4 regions of the Rhodococcus sp. P4_E4 genome follow, and region 1 is predicted to be linked to each of the others. Evidence: riboswitches for the same ligand, from Rfam matches in the RefSeq annotation. Region 1 holds a riboswitch; each other region holds the start of a gene.
What was found. Region 1 has a riboswitch for cobalamin ahead of AC1DVN_RS04855 (FecCD family ABC transporter permease). Riboswitches for the same ligand answer to the same signal wherever they lie in the genome.

Region 1 (4,299 bases):
TCCATGCGTAGGAACGTGATTCGGTTGATTTCGGGTAGTTGGGTGAGAGCTTCGACGGCTGCTGCCCGCAGCGTCGGTGAGGCCTCTTCGCCGACCAGGAATCGGCGGTTGCGATCGATCAGGATGATCGCGATGACTCCGAGAAGTATGCCGACGAAGATGGAGCCGAGGGCGTCGGGGATCGGTGAACCGGTGATCTGGTGCAGTAGGACGCCGACGAATGCGATGACCAAACCGATCAGTGCTGCAGCATCTTCGGCGAACACGGCCCGGGTCGTCGGGTCGGATGTGTTGAGCGCCTGGGCCATGACGTCACGGTTGACGGCGGACGCTTCGGTTCGGAGTTGCTTGTACGCCTGCCGGAACGAGATGCCTTCGAGGATGAACGAGACGCCGAGGACTGCGTAGGCGACACCGAAGTCGGTGGCCGGTTCGGAATGGAACAGTTCCTGGATGCCGTGGGTGATCGACACACCTGCGCCGAGCGCGAAGAGTCCGAGGGCGGCGAACATCGACCAGATGTAGGCCTCCCGGCCGTACCCGAGTGGCTGGTCTCGGTCGGGAACCCTTTTCGAGCGGCGGTTCGCGATCAGCAGCAGCACTTCGTTGCCGGTATCGGCCCAGGAGTGGGTGGCCTCGGCGACCATCGATGCAGATCCGGTGACGATGGCGGCCGCCGTCTTGGCCCCGGCGATCAGCGCGTTAGCCGCAAACGCCAGTACGACTGTCGTGGTGCTCTCGTCGCCGTTTCCCGTCGGCTCGGCCTTGGGTTCGATGCTCACGAACTTCAGGCTAGGCGGGTGGCGACGGTTTCGTGCGGTGACGCTCGGCGACGGAGCGCAGCAGTGTGTCGACGGCGTCGTGGAACTGCGTCAGGCCCGGCTCTTCGACGGGAAAGTGCCCGCACCCGTCCAGCATCACGAATTCGGTGGGTGCGTTGATGCGGCGGAGGAACTGCAAGCTCAGTTCGGGTGGCGTCCATCGGTCGGCGGCCGGGTGGGTGAGCAGAACGGGCGTCGTCCGAAATGTTTCGGGTGCGGTGTGCTCGAACGAGAAGTAGCTGCTGAGGAATCCGAGTGGCACCCGAACACCGCCACCACGCGGATCGGTTGCGCACAGCGTCGCGAGTTCACGGTTGCTGCTCATGTTCGCGACGTCGGCGACCCAACGGATGGGCACGCGGATACGGCCCACCAGTCGTTCGGTGCGGCGCATCAGGGGAGCGCCGTAGACACCCATCGGGCCGAACCGCGCCGCGGCAGCTCTGGCCGACGGATTCGAGGGATCGAGCAGACAGGTGGCGACGACGGCGTCGGCCAGACCGGTCCGCGCGGCTACCTCGTAGGCCAGCAGACCGCCGATGCTGGCGCCCAACAACACCAGCGGCCGATCGTCGGCTGCCTTCTCGGCTCGGACGAGATCGCAGAGGAGATCGACCCACTGCTCGTACCGGACGCCGGCCGGATCGGCTACGACGGTGTCGCCGTACAGCGGAAGATCGGGGAAGAGGACTTCGGCTCCGAGTTTCACGCCGATCCCGGCGAACGGCCACAACGCGCCCGAGTAGCCGCCGGCGCCGTGGATGCCGAGAACACGAACCGGTGCGTCTGGAGCCACTGCCCGTGCGACGTGGACGGTGTTGCCGTTCCACTCCCACCACGTCGGGGTCGGCGCCGGCATGTGGTCGGTGTACCGGTCGGGCATAAACTTCGAGTAATCGGCGCTGGTCACCTACACAATTCTCGGTATCGGCGTCGCGGCTGACAACTCGCATCGGAGGACCGTGTCGACTCGGCGGAAAAGGCCCTCCCAGCAGCGCTCGAGGGCTACCTACGACGCGATCCTGGAGGCAGCTACTCGCGTTTTCGCTTCGGAAGCCATGGCAGCGACCACCAACCGGATCGCTGACGAAGCAGGGGTGTCGGTGGGCTCGCTCTACCAGTATTTCGGCGACAAGTACGAGATCCTCTCGGAGTTGGCGAACCGTCACGTGAGTGCTGCGCGGGAGAGTTTTGCGCTCTGCCTTTCCGACATCGTCGAGCGCGAACTCTCCCTGGACGAGGCCGTCCGGATGTTGGTGGAGTGCGCGGTCGAAGTGAACAGTAAGCCGCGAGAGTTCTTTCACCTGCTCTACGATCAGGTTCCGCGTACGCGTGAGCTCATCGAGCAGGTCGAAGGAATGAATCGGCAACTGGTACTTGGTTTTTCGGAGTACTTGCAGAGCCGCGGTTTCAGTGCGGACGATGCGTTGTTGACGTCACGGCTGACTGTGACTGCCGTGGACAGCCAGGTGCATCGGGTTGTGCTGGAATCGGATTCACCCGAGGAACTTCGAGTGCGAACGGAAGCCGTCGTGCGGCAGGCGAGATCGATGATCGCGTCGGAATCCTGATCCGGTGTGCGGAATGGTGACCACAGTCCGTTATGGTTCTGACGTCATCATCGAGGTAATGGGAAGTCGGTGCAATTCCGGCGCGGTCCCGCCACTGTGAGGTCGTCCCTGCGTCGACCGTAGCCAGATACCACCCTCGTTGACGTTGTGTCATGCCACGAGGATGGATCGGTCACACCATGAATGCTGTTGGCGGAGCTCTGTCTCCACCTACCCACCTGCCTTCGCCGAAGGCTGGTGCGCCTCGAGGACGGCTCAGTCCGGGTATCGTGCTGCCCGCTCTGCTGGTCGTCACCGTGCTCTCTGCTGTGTGCGCGTTGGCATTCGGATCCGAGATGCTCCCCGTGTCCACTGTGGTGGACGTGGTGCACTCGCGCTTTGGAGGCCCACCCGTCACGCGTTCCGAACTTGCGATCGTGTGGGGGATCAGAGCACCTCGGGTACTGCTCGGTCTGGCCGTCGGCGCTGGTCTTGCCGTCGCCGGCGTGGTGGTGCAAACCCTCGTCCGTAACGCTCTTGCCGATCCCCACCTGCTGGGAGTGTCGTCCGGCGCGAGTGTCGGTGCCACCGCCGTCATCACCACCGGACTGTTCGCCGGCGCGGGAGTATGGGCGCTCAGCCTCGGCGCGATGATCGGGGCATTGGGAGCTGCGATTCTCGTCTTCACCATCGCGACGCTGCAAGGCGGTATCACTCCACTGCGATTGGTTCTGACCGGCACCGTTACCGCATCCGCCCTGTCGGCGATCGCGAGTTTTCTGGTGCTGCGTACCAATGATTCCCAGGCCGCGCAGTCCGTATTGTTCTGGCTCCTGGGAAGTTTGGCCGGGGCATCCTGGGACAAGTTGTGGGCGCCGGTCATCGTAGTGTTCCTGCTGACGGCAGCGGTGTTCGCCCTGCACGGTTGGCTGGATGCGCTGGCGGCCGGACCGGACGTCGCGGCTTCGCTCGGTATTCCCATCCGAACCCTGCGAAACGTGCTGTTCGGCGTGCTGGCAGCGTTGGTCGGCACGATGGTTGCAGTGTCCGGCGCGATTGCCTTCGTAGGCTTGGTCATACCGCACGTCACACGCATGCTCGTCGGAGCCAGACATCGAGTGGTGTTGCCGGCGGCAGCGCTGATCGGCGCGTCGTTCCTGGTGTGGGTCGACGTCGTGGCGCGGACCTCGTTGCGGCCGACCGAGATCCCGCTGAGCGTGGTGACCGGGGTGATCGGTGCCCCGCTGTTTCTCCTGCTTCTCGGCCGTCGGCGCTACCGATTCGGTGGCAGTTCGTGAGCGCCCGCGCCCTGGCGGTGACCGCGTCCGGAGTCGTCGTCCGCATCGACCACCGAACCGTCGTCAAGGGCGTCGACATCGCGGCGGACGCCGGTGCAGTAGTCGGCGTCGTCGGTCCGAACGGATCGGGCAAGTCGACTTTGTTGCGTGCGCTTGCCGGTCTCGGACCGATCGCTGACGGTGACGTCCGCGTCGGCGGCGAGTCCGTGCACGCGATGTCCGCGCGTTCGCGGGCCAAAGCCATTTCTTTTGTGGCGCAGGAAGAGCAGAGTCCCGCCGATTTGTTGGTTCACGAGTACGTGACTCTGGGGCGCACGCCACATACAAAGCCCTGGAGTGTCGGCGGAAAGCACGAGAATGCCGTCGTTGATCGTGCTCTGGGCGAGGTCGGAATGATCGAGCACAGGCTCTCTTCGATGGACACGCTTTCCGGCGGCGAGCGTCGGCGGGTATTTCTCGCCCGAGGTCTCGCGCAGGACGCCGGCGTGCTCATCCTCGACGAGCCGACCAATCATCTCGACATCCGGCATCAACTCGAACTGCTCGATCTGGTCCGGTCGTTGGACCGGACGGTGATCATGGCACTGCACGACCTCGATTTGGCTGCGGCAGTGTGCGATCGGGTGCTCG
Region 2 (4,299 bases), 110 kb from region 1:
ACGTGGCAGACGAAGATCCCACACGATGCCGTCGCGGATAGGGGTGACGTCCGCCGCGGTACCGCCGAGATGGCCGACGACGATCGAGGCCACCTCACCGACCGACAGACCGGCCGGCCCCAACGTGATCGCCACGGCGGCCGACCCGGCCAGCGTGACAACACCGATCACCCACAGCAGGGTGACGGTCGTCGGGTTGTCACGCAGGCGAACTCTTGTCGTCATCTCACGCCGTAGACCACGTAGTCGTCGAACAGTTGCCAGACCGTTCCCGACTCTCGAAAACCTGCTTGCGCGAGCGCCGCCAACTGGAAGTCGACGGCAGTGGGCGCGGTAGCGTCGCGTCCGGCGAATCTGCGCTCACGCTCGTCGGTCAGTGGTCCGATGCCGGGAGTTGCCCGCAACTCCTCCCACCAGCTGTCCCACTCGGGAGCGCCGGCAGCAAAGGCGGAGCGTTGCGTCTGCTCGTCGTGAGCCTTCGCCCATCGACCGATGACGGGGGAGCGGCTGTCGAAGCGGAAGTGATCACCGTTGAGCAGGACTCCGTCAGGGCTCAGCAGTTCGCGGCACTGCCGGTACACCTCGACGAGCTGTTGCGGTTGTAACCAGTGCAGCGCAGTTGTCGACACTATCGCCTGCACCGGCGCAGTCACCGAAGTCGGCCAATCGGTGCTCAGCAGGTCTGCGTCGACCAGCTGCAGTCGGTCACCGAAACGAGTCGACGACTGACGGGCGACTTCCAGCAGCATCGGGTCGTAATCGATCCCCACAACGCTCGCGTGCTTGAACTTCTCGAGGATCCGGGCGCTCAGTGAGCCCGGTCCGCAGGCCAGGTCGACAACCGTGAACGGGGTGTGCGCGTACTGCAATTCGAGAACGTCGAGAATCGCGTCGAATCGCTTTTCGCGGTCGGCGATGTATGCCGCCTGCTGGTCGTCCCACTGACGCACCAGTTCACTGATCTCCGCGGACATCTAGACCACACCCAACTGGCGCAGCCCGTCGGAGAGCTGTTCGATGCCACCGACATTGCGGATCGAGGGATCCATCGTCGTTCCCTCGAGGATGATGTAACGCTTGTTCTTCACTGCGGTGAGCTTGCTGGCGACCGGGTCCGATTCGAGGAACGCGATCTTGTCTGCGGCACTGTCGCCGTCTCCGCCGCGGTCGAGATCTGCGAGCACCAGCACGGTCGGGTCTCGATCGAGCACACTCTCCCAACCGATTTCGGGCCAGTACTGTTTGTTGTCGTCGAAGGCGTTCTTCGCGCCCACCGCGTCGGTCATGATTCCCGGTGCACCGCAGCACCCGGCGAAGTACGGAGTCTTCGTGGCTGCGTACCACCACGCCAGCGTCACGTCTTCGGCTCCCAGCGACGCCGTGGCGGTGGCCGCGCGATCCTTCAAACTCTCGGTCAGCTCGACACCTTTGTCCTTGACGTCGAACAGTGTTGCCACGTCGCCGATTTCGGCGTACAAGTCGTCGAGTGTGAGGGCCTTGCTCTGCTCGGCATCCTGACCGGTGCACTCGCTGGGCGACTGGTACGTCGCGACCCCGAGGTCGGTGAACTTGGTCCGGTCGGCGATGCCTTCCGAGGTGAACGTGTAATTGAAGGTCGTGTAGACCATGTCCGGTTCGCGTTCGAGGACACTCTCGAAGGACGGGAACTCGGTGTCGAAAGCTTGAACCTGACTGCGTGCCTCACGTAATTCGGGGAGTACGTCGTCGTCGCTCATGGCGTAGCCGGCCATCCGGTCCTGCACTCCCAGTGCGAACAGCATTTCGGCCGCAGGCTGATTTACCGCGATCGCCCGTTCGATCGGTCGCTCCACCGTGACGTCTCGGCCACAGTTCTGGACTGTCACGCGCGATTGTTCGGAAGAGTTGGATTGTCGGGCAGCACTGTCGTCGGAGGAGCAGGCAACCAACGACGCGCTCAACAAGGCCGCGACGGCAGCGGCGGGTAGGCGAAGTCTGGACAGACGCATGGAATCTCGTTCTCGCAGGGGCTCGTTCGCGGAGCCCGTTACCGTGTGAACAGGCGCCTGTTGACCCCTGCTGCCAGCCGGTATTCGGACTCGAGATCGCCCCACCCGAGCGCCTTCCCAGATTTTCATCCAGTGGCGTAAGCCCGGGCGGTCACCCTCACCGCTGCGCGTCAGTTCCGGATTCACACCGGATTCCCTGACCCCCTGTGTGGAGGTCCGCTGGCACAGAGGAACTTATCACCGCAGTGCACGGCCGGTCAGGTCGGCCGGTGTACGCGATCAGATCTCGATGGCCAGGTCGTCGATGTCGGTCAGGGTTCCACCGCCGGCGAGGATTCGCTCGTAGTTCTCGCGCCGACGGAGGTCGATTTCGGTGTTGCTGATGCCGCGCTTCCAGTAACCGAATATCGCGACGTCGTCTTTGTCGAGTCCGACGGTCGACCGAAAGTGCTTACGGATTGCGCGCATCTCGTTGCGTTCACCGGCTCCCCACACGACGTAGCTCGCGGGATCGGCGAGCTCGCGTGCTCGTACCGCCAGTGGGCCGTCGGGCTCGGCGAGATCTGCGCTCACGCGGTGAAGCTCCAGGCCGGGGAGGGCGGGCAGTTCGGCGAAAGCGACCTCGTCATCTGTTGTGACCCAGCCGATTCCGACCACGTCGGTAGGTAGCTGCTCGATGATCGAGTACAGCGCAGGTATTGCGGTGCCATCCAGAAAAAGTGCGATCCGTCGACCTGGAACGTCGGGGACCAAGAAGTGTGGTCGCGGACCGGTGAGACCGAAGGTGTCACCGATGGCCAACGCCGCTGCCCACCTCATCATCGGGCTGGTCTGTCCGTGCAGGACCACGTCGATGACGATCGATCCGGTGGCGGAATCGTAGGAACGCACCGTGTACACACGCGAAGCGTCGTCGAAATTGGGCCCGAGATTCATTCGTACGGTGACGTTCGGGCGTGACCAGGTCGGATCGTCGGTCGACTCCGTCAAACGAGCCGTGATCCGCAGCAGGTGGTCGCTCGGTCGCTCCATTGCTTCGACGACGGCGAGAACGTCGTTGAGTCCGCGATTGTGGTCAGCGGTTCGTAGGACGCTCGCCCGGGGAGTTGTTGTGCTCGTGGCGTCTGCATGTGTCATCGACTGTGCTCCTGGATCGGGTTTTCGAGATGCCATCAGGTTAGTGCTGCCTAAGTCGGCACAGTTGTCCAGAAGTGACATCTGATTACCTGAATCAAACCTGCGTCGCGAACAACGCGTTTGAGCGACTTGTACTCGCGCTGCTACGGTGCCTGTGATGTCCATACGCCGCTGTACTCTCGATTCCGGCCGTGCACTGCGCACGGCCCGATTCGGCGTAGCGACATTCCGCCGGGGGCGTAAGGCGATCGACCGCCGCCCCTCTGGTCTTGTCTGGATCGAAAGAGCCTTGGCCGCACCGGCCGGATCCGTCTGACATTCGCCACTTCGGCGAGCATTACCTCGCTGAGATTTCGCAGTGCCACACCTGTTGCAGTGCTGCGTATTTCCCGTACCTGAAGTTTCTCGCGGGTGAGTTGTGAGTGTCGGCGCCGCCGAGCCTGGATTACCAGCCAACTCGTTTTCGTGAAAGGTACACAGCAATGAATCGTTTCGAAGGTCGTCGTATTCTCGTCACCGGCGCAGGATCGGGAATCGGGCAGGCCACCGCGCTGCGGTTGCTCGCCGAAGGTGGCCGCGTGGTCGCTGCCGACATCTCCGAGAAGGGTCTGGCAGACACCCGGAGGTCGGCTGAACATGCCTCGACGGAGGGTCGTCTCGACACCGTCGTCGTCGATATCGGTGACGAGAGTTCCGTCATCACGGTTGTGGGTCAGGCAATTTCGGCTCTCGGGGGATTGGACGTACTGGTCAACGCCGCCGGGATATTGCGAGGCGGGCACACCCACGAGACCTCACTGGACTTGTGGAATCAGGTGATCTCCGTGAACTTGACCGGCACCTTCCTCGTCACTCGTCAGGCACTGCCAGCTCTCCTGGCCACCGGCAACGCAGTGGTGGTGAATTTCAGCTCCACCTCCGCAGCCTTCGCGCACCCGTACATGGCCGCATATGCGGCGAGTAAGGGAGGAATCCAGTCCTTCACTCACGCACTGGCTCTCGAATACGGCAAGCAGGGTCTGCGCGCCGTCGCGGTAGCTCCGGGCAGTGTGAAGAGCGGGATCACCGACACCACGGCGTCGTACCTGCCGGAAGACACCGACTGGTCGCTCTTCGGCAAGCTGTCGCCAATTCTGAGCACTGATCTGGAGTCCGGTGGTGCTCCCATGGCCGG
Region 3 (4,299 bases), on a different contig from region 1:
GCATCTTCCGCTCTGTCCTTGCTCCACAACGCGATTGGAGTGCATTCCAAGCAGTACACGGCCACGTCTTTCGCGCTTCCTCTGCTGCAATCCGCAGAAATCGATCTCCTGCTCGCACTCGGCGAGGGAAACAAGGCGACGGCTCTGGCCAAGGAAATTGCCGATCCTGCAGCCAACCCGTGGACGCTCGCGTCGGTGGCGCGTTTACGTCAGCGAATCGGCCAGAACGAGGCCGCTGTGGCGCTGTGCCATCAGTTCGACTGGTCTGGCGAATCCTATCCGCGGGCACAGATGGAATCGCTTCTGGTGCAAGCGGTTGCACACTCCGAGCTGGGTGAGCCACGCCTCGCCTCTCAGGAGTGGTCCAGAGCGTGCAGTATCGCGGACCAAACCGGACTTCTGCGTCCGTTCGCGACCATTGGATCGGCGGACGTCGAGAAACTCGAATCGATGGCAGTAACAAAATCGCGTGCACTCGCCGAGTTCTCGAAAAGGGCTCCTGCGGAATCATTTCCGGGATTCGTACGTATCGTGGAGCTGACCGAACGCGAACAGAAGGTCCTCTCACTCCTGGCGCTCGGCATGGGGTCGGCCGCGATGGCCGACAAACTGTACGTGTCCGTCAACACCGTCAAGACTCAACTGCGCACTCTCTACAAGAAGCTCGACGTACACAATCGAAACGAAGCGATCACGAAGGCACGTCAGCTGCGCCTGCTGTAGTCCCGGGTCGGATCTGATTCGGACTACATTCTGTAGGCATGAGCACCGATACCTGTGTCTTCTGCAAGATCGTCGCGCTGACCGAGCCGGCGATTCTCGTCCACGAGAGCGAGACGACTCTTGCATTTCTCGACGCCCGACCGGTGAGTCGCGGACACACCCTGGTGGTCCCCAAGCGTCATGCAGAAAACCTCGATGCTCTCGAAAGCCACGAGGGCGCAGAGATGTTCCGCGTCGGCACGCTCATCGCCGGAGCTCTACGCCGCTGCGACATCGCCGCTGACGGAGTCAACTTTCTCGTCAACGACGGGCGTGCCGCGGGCCAAACCGTGTTTCACTCGCACCTCCACGTCGTCCCCCGCCATCGCGGCGACAAGGCGAAGTTCGCTGCCGGACTCCTGGCCAGGCGAGCCGTCGAACTGGAGCAGGTGGGCGCGTCGATCCGCAGTCAGCTCACCGTCTGAAGGAATTCCGTCACCACTTCGCGATAGCGCTGCGGTTGATCGTCGTGAACCAGGTGGCCTGCGTCGGCAATACGTACGTACCGAGTTCCCGGCCTCTCGGCCATCTCTCGCATCTGTCCCTCGGGGGTGATGGTGAACTCTCCCTCGATCAGCAAGGTCGGCACGTCGATCGCCTTCCACTGATCCCAGAAATGCCTCGTGCCCCACTCCTCCGAGATGTCGCGGAAGGTCGACACCTCGCCGTGCAGGTACCACCCGTCGTCGCGGCGGTCGAAAGAGTCGAGAAAGTACTGGCCGGCGACGGGCCCGAAGAATTCCTTCATCGCGTCCTCGGAAGCAAACGGCTGCGGCCACGCCGAGATCATCTGAGCCCAATCCGCGGCGGTGCGTCCGCGAAAATCCGGAGCCATGTCTTCGAGGACCAGTGCACAAACCTTTTCGGGATGCGATGCGGCGAAGCACCACGCGTGCAGAGCCCCCATCGAATGGCCGATCACGATCATCGGCTCCTCGATGGACGCAACGGCAGATGCCAGGTCGTCGACGAATGCCTCGGTGGTCAGCTCTGACGGCGCGGGCCGGCCGTGACCGGCGGCGTCGAACGTGTAGACGTGGCCGAACTCGCGGATCCACGGCACCTGGCGTCGCCACGTCCTCGAGCTGCCCATGAGGCCGTGCAACAACAGAATCGGTTGTCCTGTTCCACCTTCGTCATGCAACACGAGTGTCACGGTACGCGGTGAAGGTGCGCGGGTAATGTCGCTTGCATGGCAGTCGTGAAGATCAATGCAATCGAGGTCCCCGAGGGCGCCGGCCCCGAACTGGAGAAGCGCTTCGCAGCACGCGCTCATGCAGTCGAGAACTCCCCGGGCTTTCTCGGATTCCAACTCCTCCGCCCCACCGCAGGTGAGAGCCGCTACTTCGTGGTGACGCAGTGGGAGTCCGAGCAGGCGTTCGCCGATTGGCGTGACGGCCCTGCCCGCGAAGCCCATTCCGGCGAGCGTGCGAAGCCCGTCGCTTCGGGTGCGTCGTTGCTCGAGTTCGAAGTTGTTCTGGACGTCGCCGCAAAGAGCTGATCTAGAACGATTGTGCCCGCCTTGGCGGGCACAATCGACGGTCATCTCGGCTTACGCGTTGACACGGTGCGGGCAGTAGTGCAAAAGTTCGCATGTAAACGCGATGGTCCGACAGGAATCCGGTGAAAGCCCGGAGCGGTCGCGCCACTGTAATTCGAGGTGAAGTGCCTTTTTCGGCACGACTATTTCGACAGCCAGACACTTCGGCCATCGCATGGACCTAGGGGACGCGAAAATCCCAGGAGGCTTCGATGGCTCTCGCCTATTCTCCCGATACGTCGATCGATTCGACTCGTCTTGCTTTCCTCGCCGCTGCAGTAGTTCTGTTCGCGATGCTCGCTCTCTACCTGGTCGGATTCGACCAGGGCGCTATCTCTCGCACCGGCATGTACATGCATGAATTGATGCACGACGGTCGACACTTGATGGGCCTGCCGTGCCACTAGTCGACAATTTCACGAAGCTTCTCATTCGTGGTTTGTTGGCTGGTTTGATCGCAGGCATCCTTGCCGGCGGAGTTGCATTCGTGCTGGGTGAACCGCACGTCAATGCCGCCATTGCGATCGAAGAAGCCAACAGCGCCACCGGTGAGGTTGCCGGCGAAGCCGCTGGGCATTCGCACGGTGACGAAGAAGAACCACTGGTGAGCCGCGACGGGCAGCGCGCCGGGCTGTTCCTGGCCACAGCGCTGGCCGGACTGGCACTCGGGGCGATCTTCTCGGTCGTTGCCAATTACGCTCGACGACTCACCGGAATGTCCGGGCCGTTGTTGGCGATCACCATCGCCGTCGGTGGTTGGCTGGCCATCGAGGCCGTGCCCTTCTTCAAGTACCCGGCCAATCCGCCGGCCGTCGGAGATCCCGACACCATCAACCAGCGCACACTGCTGTGGCTGGCCGCCGTGATTCTCGGGCTACTGTCCGTCACCGCGGCAGCAGCGGCGGCAAAGGCAGTTTCCGGGCACGAGTTCCTCAGCGTGCGCATCGCTGCTCCGGTGGCTGCGTTCCTGGTGATCGCCACGATCGGTTACGTCTCGCTTCCCGGCATCAACGAGGTGGGCGAGGACTTCCCGGCAACTCTGCTGTGGGAGTTCCGACTTTCCTCGCTCGCTACGCAGGCGACGCTCTGGCTCGTACTCGGGTTGGCATTCGCCTTCCTCACCGAGCGCGCGACCAAGAACACCGAAGTAGCAAAGAAGTACGCCCTTCGCTGAACCTGCTGTGCGCCTTTATTAACCGCGGGCGGTTAATAAAGGAACGCCAAGTACAGCGAGTAGTGGCGCGACTGGTGCAGATTGCCTCCGTGGAACCACAGCGCTTCCTGCTGCGTCGGCTTCCACATGTTGCGCTGCTCGCCTTCCCACGGTCCCGGATCCTTGGTGGTATTCGAGCCCAGGCCCCACACCTTGCCGACCTTGTCGGCGGTGTCCTGACCGATCAGATCCGCCACCCAGCCGTTCATCGAGCCGTAGCCGGTCGCGTAGACCACCACGTCGGCAGGCAATTCCGTACCGTCTTCGAGGATCACGCTGTTCTCGGTCAGCTCACGAATGTTGCCGTGCGCGAGCTTGATGTCTCCATTGGCAACCAGTTCGGCCGCGCCGACGTCGATGTAGTACCCCGAACCGCGGCGTAGGTACTTCATGAACAGACCTGAACCGTCGTCGCCCCAGTCGTGCTCGAAGCCCGCCTTCTCGAGGCGATCGTAGAAATCCTTGTCGCGCTCACGGATTGCGTCGTACACCGGGATCTGGAACTCGTGCATGATCCGGTACGGCAGCGAACCGAACGTGAGGTCCGCCTTGTGTGTCGTCATGCCCGCGGCCAGTGCTCGCTCCGAGTACAGATCGCCCAAGCCCAAATCCATCAGCGAATCCGACTTCACGATGTGCGTCGAGCTGCGTTGCACCATCGTGACGTCGATGCCGTTCTCCCACAGTGCGCCGCAGATGTCGTGCGAGGAGTTATTGGCCCCGATCACGACGACCTTCTTGCCCACGTACTGATCCGGGCCGGGGTGCTTGCTCGAGTGGTGCT
Region 4 (4,299 bases), on a different contig from region 1:
TCCGAACTTGACTGCTTCCTCCGTCGTCGCTCCCGCGTTCTTGGCCTCGACCATCCGGGACATCAGGAAAACCTCGTAGTCCGTGGACAATCCGAACACCACCGCCAGGATGAGCACGACGAACGTCGCCTCCAGCGGAGTTTGACTGACCCCGAGGAGTTCGACGCCGTGACCGTCCTGGAAGACGAAGGTGAGGACTCCGAAGGTGGTCGCGAGGCTCAGCGCGGCCATCAGTACCGCCTTGATGGGCAGGACCACCGAACCGAACGCGAGGAACAACAGGATCAAGGTGGATCCGACCATGATGAGGATCATCACCGGCAACCAGTGCAGGACGGCGTTGTTGCCGTCGTCGACCATGGCTTGACCGCCACCGACAAGCAGCACTGTTCCGTCGGGAGCGGAGATCGCACGCAGATCTGTCACTGCGGTGCTCTGTGATTGGGGCGTAGAGCCCTCGCTGTAGAGAGCCTGAACCGCGATGAGTTGATTGGTGCTCGCGACGACGGTCGCCTGACCGATGCCCTCGACCTGACCGGCGGACTCGGCGATCGCTGCACCTTCGGCCGGGGTGAGAGTGTTCCCGTCCTCGGCCTGAAGGATCATCGTCGCGCCGTTGCCGGTCTGCGGGAAGTCGTTGACCAACGTGTCCATTGCGACGCGAGCGGGGTCGTTGTCCGGGAGTGCGGTGTACGAGAGTTCTCCCAAACGGGCACCGAGCAGCGGCGAGGCCATCACGAGCAGCACGGCCACGATCGTCACCGAGACCGCGACCGGACGCTTCATCACCCACGTGACGACGCGGCCCCAGAACTTGCGCGAGCGTTCCTCGCCGCGTTGCGCCGCATCCTTGCGCCACGTCAGGGCGTTGATGCGATGCCCCAGAATGGCAAGCAGCGCAGGCACAGCGGTCAGCGACAGAACCGCCGCGCTCAGTACTGCTGCGATCGCACCGAAACCCAAAGACCGGATGACGGCCTGCGGGAAAACGAGCATGCCGCTGAACGCGCAGATCAGCAGCAGACCCGAGAACATGACGGTGCGACCCGCGGTCAGAACTGTCCGCTGCGCAGCCGCTCCCGGGTCCGAGCCCGAATTCAGTTCTTCACGGAACCGACCGACCACGAACAGTCCGTAGTCGATTGCAAGTCCCAACCCGAGAAGAGAAGCGACGTTGATCGAGAACGAAGACACATCGGTGATCAGCGTGAGGACTCGCAGAACCGCCAAGGCGCTCAAGACACTGAGTACACCCACGAACACCGGAACCGCCGCAGCGACGACGCCGCCGAAGATGAAGACCAGCAGCACCAGAGTGATCGGAATGGCGATGGCTTCGGCGACCACCAGGTCTTTCTCCAGCTTGGTGTTGAACGCGACGCCGACGACGGTGTTACCCGCGAATTGTGCCTCGGCACCTTCAACTTCGAGCTTCGGCAAGAGATCGGCGAAAGTAGCAGGTGTGACGCCCGAGTCCGGTGCCAACGTGATCGCAACGGCCGCCATGGATCCGTCGTTCGAGAGCAGACTGGCCTTGGCCGCGGCGTCCGTTCCCCAATACGACTTCACCGACGCGGTCGGCACTTCCGTTTTGAACTGGTCGACGGCGGCCGTCACTGCCGGCCCGATGTCGTCGAGGGTCTTACCGTCTGTGGGTGAGTAGATCGCGATGATGTCCGGGGTCTGCGGTCCGAGATTGTCTTCGATGATGTCCGCAACCTTCGCGGAGTCGCTGCCCGGATCGATGAAGCCGCCCTGGCTGAGCTTGCCGAACACTCCGAGTCCCCACACCCCACTGATGAGAACTATCAGAACCGCGAGGCTCAGTACCCACCATTTCCGGGCGACGACGGTTTGGGCCCAGCGTGTCATGTATCAACTCCGGTGTGTGGGGGCGTCTGGCCAGATCGACTGTAGTGGGCGTTTGGTCTTGAATCGGAAACGTCATGCATACTGCTCGAAGCACTTGCAAGCCACGTGTGTGGGGGAAGCCGGTCCGAATCCGGCGCTGACCCGCAACGGTAGGTCGATTCTCGGTAGTCACCGAGCGTCGGCAAGCCCGATTACCCACCGCGCGGTGTGCGACATCCATTCGTCGTGGTCTACGAAAAGGAAGTCCAGCAGGAGCTCTGGCCGAGTATCAGTGTGCGGGCGGAGTTGTCTGTCGGATTCTCATTCGTGGCTCAGAGCCCTTACGAGGTCCCCGTGTCACTTCAGTTCTCCCCGTCCCGCGCCGCCGCTGTTCTCATCGCGGTCGCCTTTGTTTCGGCAGGTTGTTCCAAAGGCCAGGAATCAGAGTCCGCGTCTGCTGCGGAATCCTTCGCACAGGCTGTGTCCGTGACCAACTGCGATCGAGAGATGACCTTCGACTCGCCGCCGCAGCGCATCGTGTCTTTGAACGGGCATGTCACCGAGGCGCTCATCGAAATCGGTGCGGGTGACCGGATCGTCGGTCGGGCGTACAGCGACAACCCGCCAACTGCGGAGACCGCCGATGTATTCAACAAGATTCCCAGCCTCTCCGATACGTTCCCCAGCATGGAGCAGGTCCTCGACGTCGATCCGGACTTCGTGGTCGGAGGAATGACCAGTGCCTTCAACGAGAAGCAAGGCCGTTCCCGAGACGCTTTCGGCGAGCGCGGAATCAACACCTTCCTCTTCTCGGAATACTGTGGCACCGGTTTCCCCGACATCGGATTGCTCGAGAACGACTACACGCAACTCGGTCGAGTCCTGGGCGTCGAAGATTCCGCCCGCGAGGTCGCAGAGGAGATCAGCGATGGTCTCGATTCCGTCCGCGCTTCGGTCGGAGACGCGGCGCCGGTACCGACCTTCTTCTACGACAGTGGTGACCAGGTTCCGACGACTATCGGCGGAGTCGGCGTCGGTCAATTGGTCGCGGAATACTCCGGCGTCTCGAACATCTTCGCCGAAGGGACAAAGCCCTACATCGACGCATCGTGGGAAGCTGTTGCCGAGCGTGCACCCCAGGCGATCGTGGTCATCGACTACGGAGACAAGACCGCCGAGCAGAAGATCGACTTCCTCCGCGCCCAGCCGTTGATGGCGACCACCCCTGCTGTGCAGCAGAACCGGTTCGTCGTGGTTCCTCTCGCGGACCTGTTCGAGAGTTCACGGTTGGTGCGTTCGGCACAGACCATCGCGACGGCCTTCCATCCGGGCGCTGACGCGGCGAAGTGACCCGCACGCGTTACGGGTACGGCGCCCTACTTGTCGGCTTGGCGGTCGCCTTGGCGATCGTCCTGGGGTTGGCCGTCTCCTTGGGATCGGTTCGCATTCCCGTCGGTGACGTCTGGGCGATAGTCGGAGCCCGTTTGGCGCCAGGGACTTTCGAAACGTGGTGGACCGCGGCGCGGGAGTCGATCGTGATCGACTCCCGCCTGCCACGTGCACTCACGGCTGCGGTCGTGGGTGCTTCCTTGGCGATGTCGGGTGCTGTTGCTCAGGCTGTCACACGGAATCCTCTTGCCGACCCGTATCTGCTCGGAGTTTCGTCGGGTGCGGGATTCATGGTGGTGCTCGTCTCGGTGCTGGGTTTCGGCGCCGGCCTCCTCGGGGTTTTCACGATTCCGGTCGCAGCATTCGTCGGGGCGATGATCCCGTTGTTTCTCGCACTGCTGATCGGCGGCCGGTATCCGCAGCCGACCGCGATCATTTTGGTGGGTGTAGCGCTCGCCCAGATATTCTCGGCGCTCATCACCTTTTGCATCCTGGTGTTGGCCGATGATCGGCACGTGACGTCGGTGATGCACTGGATTGCCGGCGGATTCGGTGATGCGCGATGGTCGACGCTGATCTTCCCGACGATCGCACTGGTCGTCGTCGGCACAGCCCTTCTGTTCAGTTCGCGGTGGATGGACGTCTTGCAGACCGGTGACGACGGGGCTGCTGCACTCGGTATGAACGTCCGGCGGTTCCGTGTGTTGTCCTTGCTTGCGGTCTCCGTACTGGCGGGCGCGGCAGTCAGCGTTGCCGGTGGAATCGGATTCATTGGCCTCCTGATCCCACATCTGGCCGGTTTCATCGTCGGCACCAGAGCAATTCGACTGCTCCCTGCTGCAGCCCTTCTGGGCGCCGTCGCGATGGTTGCCGCGGATACCGCTGCGCGCTCGGTGGCACAATCCACCGAAGTTCCGGTCGGAGTGATCACCGCCCTCGTGGGTGCACCGATCTTCGTCTGGATGCTTTACCGGCAGTATCGGAGGCTCGAACAGTGACGCAGACCAGAACAGTGACACAGGCCAGAACAGAGACACTCCCGAAGGACGCCGAAGCTGC

Region 2: another riboswitch for cobalamin. It lies ahead of AC1DVN_RS05345 (ABC transporter substrate-binding protein); the one in region 1 lies ahead of AC1DVN_RS04855 (FecCD family ABC transporter permease).
Region 3: another riboswitch for cobalamin. It lies ahead of AC1DVN_RS28555 (CbtB domain-containing protein); the one in region 1 lies ahead of AC1DVN_RS04855 (FecCD family ABC transporter permease).
Region 4: another riboswitch for cobalamin. It lies ahead of AC1DVN_RS03615 (ABC transporter substrate-binding protein); the one in region 1 lies ahead of AC1DVN_RS04855 (FecCD family ABC transporter permease).

The regions. Positions count from the first base shown of each region.
Region 1 covers NZ_JBFUJB010000003.1:95,433-99,731, forward strand. The annotation lists gene AC1DVN_RS04840 (cation diffusion facilitator family transporter) at 1-782, opposite strand, end outside; gene AC1DVN_RS04845 (alpha/beta hydrolase) at 793-1,731, opposite strand; gene AC1DVN_RS04850 (TetR/AcrR family transcriptional regulator) at 1,880-2,392, shown strand; cobalamin riboswitch at 2,409-2,544, shown strand; gene AC1DVN_RS04855 (FecCD family ABC transporter permease) at 2,662-3,669, shown strand; gene AC1DVN_RS04860 (ABC transporter ATP-binding protein) at 3,666-4,299, shown strand, end outside.
Region 2 covers NZ_JBFUJB010000003.1:201,707-206,005, forward strand. The annotation lists gene AC1DVN_RS05335 (FecCD family ABC transporter permease) at 1-225, opposite strand, end outside; gene AC1DVN_RS05340 (class I SAM-dependent methyltransferase) at 222-974, opposite strand; gene AC1DVN_RS05345 (ABC transporter substrate-binding protein) at 975-1,988, opposite strand; cobalamin riboswitch at 2,047-2,227, opposite strand; gene AC1DVN_RS05350 (siderophore-interacting protein) at 2,268-3,125, opposite strand; gene AC1DVN_RS05355 (SDR family NAD(P)-dependent oxidoreductase) at 3,608-4,299, shown strand, end outside.
Region 3 covers NZ_JBFUJB010000031.1:49,102-53,400, forward strand. The annotation lists gene AC1DVN_RS28535 (helix-turn-helix transcriptional regulator) at 1-723, shown strand, start outside; gene AC1DVN_RS28540 (HIT family protein) at 762-1,187, shown strand; gene AC1DVN_RS28545 (alpha/beta fold hydrolase) at 1,172-1,909, opposite strand; gene mhuD (mycobilin-forming heme oxygenase MhuD) at 1,955-2,263, shown strand; cobalamin riboswitch at 2,351-2,489, shown strand; gene AC1DVN_RS28555 (CbtB domain-containing protein) at 2,515-2,709, shown strand; gene AC1DVN_RS28560 (CbtA family protein) at 2,700-3,476, shown strand; partial or broken gene AC1DVN_RS28565 (NAD(P)-binding domain-containing protein) at 3,521-4,299, opposite strand, start outside.
Region 4 covers NZ_JBFUJB010000002.1:141,411-145,709, reverse strand. The annotation lists gene AC1DVN_RS03620 (MMPL family transporter) at 1-1,872, opposite strand, end outside; cobalamin riboswitch at 1,942-2,089, shown strand; gene AC1DVN_RS03615 (ABC transporter substrate-binding protein) at 2,206-3,201, shown strand; gene AC1DVN_RS03610 (FecCD family ABC transporter permease) at 3,198-4,238, shown strand; gene AC1DVN_RS03605 (ABC transporter ATP-binding protein) at 4,235-4,299, shown strand, end outside.